2 linked regions of the Aquitalea magnusonii genome follow. Each later gene encodes a partner of the first gene's protein in a complex. Links are inferred from orthologs where the notes say so. Each region holds a gene or a part of one and is shown in the gene's direction. Other genes may lie near its edges.

The links. The genes of interacting proteins can lie anywhere in the genome.
Region 2: the proteins of DLM_RS08815 (region 1) and hfq are in contact, whole or in part, in a crystal structure (PDB 3VU3), measured with the Escherichia coli proteins. The link is inferred for Aquitalea magnusonii from one-to-one orthologs.

What each region holds. Positions count from the first base shown.
Region 1 is NZ_AP018823.1:1,830,618-1,833,520, reverse strand. It holds DLM_RS08815 (catalase), read left to right. Parts: upstream 1-638; coding sequence 639-2,168; downstream 2,169-2,903. Other genes in the region: DLM_RS08810 (helix-turn-helix transcriptional regulator), read left to right, coding at 2,356-2,903; DLM_RS08820 (alkaline phosphatase family protein), read left to right, coding at 1-170.
Region 2 is NZ_AP018823.1:585,828-588,660, forward strand. It holds hfq (RNA chaperone Hfq), read left to right. Parts: upstream 1-1,204; coding sequence 1,205-1,462; downstream 1,463-2,833. Other genes in the region: der (ribosome biogenesis GTPase Der), read left to right, coding at 1-1,115; hflX (GTPase HflX), read left to right, coding at 1,593-2,732; hflK (FtsH protease activity modulator HflK), read left to right, coding at 2,719-2,833. UniProt on the Escherichia coli protein: RNA chaperone that binds small regulatory RNA (sRNAs) and mRNAs to facilitate mRNA translational regulation in response to envelope stress, environmental stress and changes in metabolite concentrations.

The sequences.
Region 1 (2,903 bases):
GCATTCTGCCGGAAGAACGGCTGGTGCCGCTTTACCTGCTGGGCAGCCGTTTCAACCATGCCAGCACTGCGCGGGTCCGCCAGCTAGAACTATGCGGGCTGATGGCCAGCCTGCTTGGCATCGCCCACAGCAAGCCGGATAACCGTGCCGTACTGAACCCGCCACACTAAGCGCCGCCAATTAAGAAAGCTGCCCCCGCTTGTCCTGGCGCTTGTACCGCCGCATCGGTGCGCCCGGCCCCGGCGACGCAACGCTTTTGCTGGCCGTGGCAAGCGGCGCACTGGTGGTAGATGGCGGCTACTGACGGCCCAAACCGCGCCATCCGGACGCCTTATCTTGCAAGATCATGGCGAGGATCGGCACACCACGCGACCTCCGATAGCGCCGGCACCGCCCAGCCCGCCACATTGGGGATGGCCGTACTTAGTAACGGTTGCCATCACCATCACAAGCGTGTTAGCCAACCACAACGCCCGCCACACAGTCATCTAAGCAACTGAAATAAAACATAATTTATCTATAAAATAACCGCAGGTATTAAATAGTATTCACTGATAGCTGCGATAAATATTTCAAAATTCATCCCCTGCCGTGCGCTCCCTAGACTGAAGGCCCTTTTCACCATCAGGACCAGCAATATGGCCAATCAGTACCCTCTTCACACCTTGGGCGTTATCGCACTCAGCCTGAGCCTGCTCACCCCGGCACACGCAGCCAGCCTCACCCGCGACAACGGTGCGGTCGTCGGCGACAACCAGCATTCGCAAACCGCCGGCCCCAACGGCCCGGTCCTGCTGCAAGACGTGCAGTTGATCCAGAAACTGCAGCGCTTCGACCGTGAACGCATTCCGGAGCGGGTGGTGCATGCCCGTGGCGCCGGCGCTTACGGCACGTTTGAAGCCAGTGCCGACATTTCGGCGCTGACGCGCGCCAAGGTATTCGCCAAGGGCAGCAAAACCCCGGTCTTCGTGCGTTTTTCCACCGTGATTCACGGCCTGCACTCGCCGGAAACCCTGCGCGACCCGCGTGGCTTTGCCACCAAGTTCTATACCAGCGAAGGCAATTGGGATTTGGTCGGCAACAATCTGCCGGTGTTCTTCATTCGTGATGCCATCAAGTTCCCCGACATGGTCCACTCGCTCAAACCGTCGCCGGAGACCAATTTGCAAGACCCCAACCGCTTCTTCGACTTCTTTGCCCACCAGCCGGAAGCCACCCATATGCTTACCCGGCTGTACTCCGACTACGGCATCCCCAAGGGCTATCAGTATATGGACGGCAATAGCGTCCATGCCTGGAAGCTGGTCAATGCCCAGGGCCGTTACGTGTATGTGAAATTCCACTGGGCCAGCCGTCAGGGCCAGCACAATCTCACCATGCAGCAGGCGGCCGCCATCCAGGCACAGGACTTCAACCATGCCAGTCGAGAGCTGATCAAGGCGATCAAGCACAAGCAATACCCGCAATGGGATCTGTACCTCCAGGTGATGCAGCCGGAAGACATGGCCAAGCTGGATTACAACCCGCTGGATGCGACCAAGATCTGGAGTGGTGTGCCGGAACAGAAGGTCGGCACCATGACGCTTAACCGCCTGCCGGCCAACATCTTTCAGGAAACCGAGCAAAGCGCTTTTGCGCCCTCCAACCTGGTGCCGGGCATTGAGCCCTCGGAAGACCGCCTGCTGCAAGGCCGCATCTTTGCTTATGCCGATACCCAGTTGCACCGTGTAGGAAGTAACGGTCTGCAATTGCCGGTCAACCGTCCGCTTGTTGCCGTAGACAACAACAATCAGGATGGCGCGATGAATGGCGGCCAGCGCCAGGGTGGCGTCAATTACGAGCCCAGCCGCCAGGGCAGCCTGCAGCAGGATGCCAGCGCCCGTTACAGCCAGTTGCCGCTGTCCGGCAGCACCCAGCAGGCCGGCATCAGCAAAACGCTGAACTTCCGCCAGGCCGGCGAGTTCTACCGCAGCCTGAACAAGCAGGAGCAGGCCAACCTGATTGCCAATCTCGCCGCCGACCTGGGACGGGTGCGCAATGAGGCAACCCGCAACACCATGCTGTCCTACTTCTACAAGGCGGACAGCGGCTATGGCCAGGCCATCAGCAAGGCGCTGAATGCCAATGTGGGTGAAATCGCCAAACTGGCCGCTCAACTGCACGAATAAGCAGCGCTCCGCGCCGTGGCTGCCACCCGCAGGCTGGTGGCAGCCACGGCCAGACAGGCTTGCAGGGGAGATTCAGACGCTTCCCTTGGCGCATCAGAGACCATCACCGCCCCCAGCCACGGCCATCCATCACTTGTCCGCCACACAGATCCGAGGCAAGTTCCGGGCGGCGCTCTATAATCGCAGCATGATTTTCCTGCGCACCCCCTTGCTGGAACTGGCCGGCATCCAGGCCACGGCAGCCGGTTTTCCCAAACATACCCACGACGAGTACGTCATCAGCGCCAATCTGGGTGGACTGGAAGAGGTATGGCTGGATGGCAGGCGCTTTGAAGTGCGACCGGACATGCTCACCGTTTACGCACCCGGTGCGGTACAAGCCAGCCGCAGCCTGAGCGGCGAAGACTGGCAATGCCTGTCGCTGTATGTGGCACCGGCGGCCTTTCCCAGCTATTTCGACTGCCCGCCGCCCGATCTGCCCAGCCTGCTGCAGCGCCCCGATTTGGCAGCAGCACTGCGTCAACTGGCCGTGCAAGACGCCAGTCTGCGCGAAGAGGCCATCATTGCCCTGCTCGCCCGCCTGCCGCGGCAAGGGGCAGCCGCCGCCAATAGCGCCAGTCACCGTGGCAGCGTGCTGCTGCAGCGGGTACAGCAACAATTGCTGGATGATCTGTCACAACCGCTGACGCTGGATGCACTGGCGCAGCAAGCTGGCATCACCCCGGCCCATCTGGT
Region 2 (2,833 bases), 1.2 Mb from region 1 along the record:
ACAAGATCATTGCCAATCGCCTGCGTCAGATCGACCGACCGGTGTTTCTGGTAGTCAACAAGGCAGAGGGCATCAGCCATGCCATCGCCGGTGCTGAATTCCACGAACTGGCACTGGGCCAGCCGCTGGTGATTTCCGCGGCACACGGTGACGGCGTGCGCGAACTGATGGATATGGTGCTGGAAGACTTCCCCGAAGAAGTGGAGGAAGAAGACCGCTATCACCCCAAGTTTGCCGTCATCGGCCGCCCGAATGTGGGCAAATCCACGCTGGTGAATGCCATTCTGGGGGAAGAGCGCGTCATCGCCTTCGACCAGGCGGGTACAACGCGTGACAGCATCTATATTGATTTCGAGCGCGAAGGCCATACCTATACCATTATTGACACGGCCGGTGTGCGGCGTCGTGGCAAGGTAAACGAAGCCATCGAAAAGTTTTCCGTCATCAAGACGATGAAGGCGATCGAAGACGCCAATGTGGCAGTGCTGGTGCTGGATGCACAGTTGGATATCTCCGAGCAGGATGCCACCATTGCCGGTTTCGCCCTGGAGGCAGGTCGCGCTCTGGTAGTGGCAGTCAATAAATGGGACAACCTGGACTTCGAACAAAAGGAAACCATCAAGCGCGATATCGCGCGCAAGATCAGCTTCCTGGACTTTGCCAAGTTCCATTACATTTCTGCTTTGGAAGGCCGTGGTGTGGCGGATCTGTTCAAATCCATTGATGAAGCCTACCAGGCAGCGATGGTGAAACTGGCCACACCCAAGCTGACCCGTGTGCTGAATGTTGCAGTTGAACGTCAGGCCCCGCCGCGTTCGGGCCTGATGCGTCCCAAGATGCGTTATGCTCACCAGGGCGGGATGAATCCGCCTATCATCGTCATTCACGGCAATGCACTGGATGCGATTCCGGCAAGTTATACACGTTATCTGGAACATACCTTCCGCAAGGTGTTCAAACTGCAGGGTACGCCCTTGCGAGTACAGTACAAAACCTCGGAAAACCCCTTCGATACCGAAGAGTCCAAGGAAAAAACCAGGGCCAAGCCCAAACCGATGTCCAAGATGCGTGGGCGCGAGAAGGAAGTGCGCTGGGGCAAGAGTGGTAAAAAATAGTAGGCTGGGTTTTTTTCTGCTAAAAATAAGCATGCCAGCCGGGTTTAAAAGATTACTTAATACAACAATCAACGATTCGGAGAAAACGAATGAGCTCTAAAGGGCAAATGTTACAAGACCCGTTCCTGAACATCCTGCGTAAGGAACACGTGCCGGTTTCCATCTACCTGGTAAACGGCATCAAGCTGCAGGGTCAGGTCGAGTCTTTTGACCAATACGTCGTGCTGTTGAAAAACACGGTAACCCAGATGGTCTACAAGCACGCCATCTCCACCGTGGTACCGGCCCGTCCGGTAAACATCCCGCACGAACATCCGGGTCAGAAGCAGGATCAGCAAGACGCCTGATCAGGCCGAGCGCTGTATCCTCCACGGGCCGCCAGGCTGTGTCATCACGACACGGTTTGTCGGCCTTTTTTCATGCCAGGTTGGGCTGCAGGCAGCATCTGTGCTGCAGACCTGCCTTTCTCCTACGGTTATGAATACTGTGTTTGATCGTCCCGATATTGGAGACCAGGCTGTACTGGTCTGTCTGGATTTTGGTGATCCGGATCATCAGGAAAATGTTGCCGAATGCGCCGAGCTGGTGCGTTCTGCCAATGTCACTGTCACCGGCATCATCCAGGGCAAGCGCCAGCGGCCCGACGCTGCCTTGTTTGCCGGCAAGGGCAAGGTGGAAGAAGTTGCGGTGATGGTACGGGCAACCGGTGCCAATGTGGTCATCTTCAACCACCAGTTGTCACCGGCACAGGAGCGCAATCTGGAACGCGCGCTGCAATGCCGCGTGATCGACCGAACCAGTCTGATTCTGGACATTTTTGCCCAGCGGGCCCGCAGTCATGAAGGCAAGCTGCAAGTCGAACTCGCGCAACTGTCGCATATTGCTACCCGCCTGGTGCGTGGCTGGACCCACCTGGAACGCCAGAAGGGGGGGATCGGCCTGCGAGGACCGGGTGAGAGCCAGCTGGAAACCGACCGTCGCTTGTTGGGCAACCGGGTCAAAGCATTGAAAGAACGCCTGGCCCAGGTGCAGAAGCAGCGCAATACCCAGCGTCGTGGCCGCCAGCGCACCGGCATTGCATCGGTATCGATAGTTGGTTATACCAATGCAGGCAAGTCCACGCTGTTCAATGCGCTGACCAAGGCGCGTGCTTATGCAGCCGACCAGCTGTTTGCCACGCTGGATACCACCAGCCGCAAACTTTTTCTCAATACAGAAACCTCCATCATCGTTTCCGACACTGTCGGCTTTATCCGCGATTTGCCGCATACCCTGGTAGCAGCATTTCGCGCAACACTGGAAGAAACCATCCAGGCAGATTTGCTGTTGCATGTGGTTGACTCGTCCAATCCGCTGCGTGATGTCCAAATCGAAGAAGTCAACAAGGTGCTGGCCGAAATCGGAGCGGAGGCTGTTCCCCAGCTAATTGTGTGGAACAAGACCGATTTGCGTCAGTTGCCGGCCGCCATTGAGCGTGACGAACTGGGCGCAATCCAGGCAGTACGCTTGTCAGCACTCACTGGCGAAGGGCTGGAACTCTTGCGTGAGGCGCTTGCCGAACGTCTGCAGTCATCTGATAACCAACACGAAGAACAAGACGCATATGTCGCAGAATGATCCAAACCGGGGGCGTCGGGGCAGTGACGGACCGCCGGATCTAGACGAAATTTTCCGCCAGCTTAATCAGCGCCTGGCACGTTTGCTTGGTGCCCGTCCTC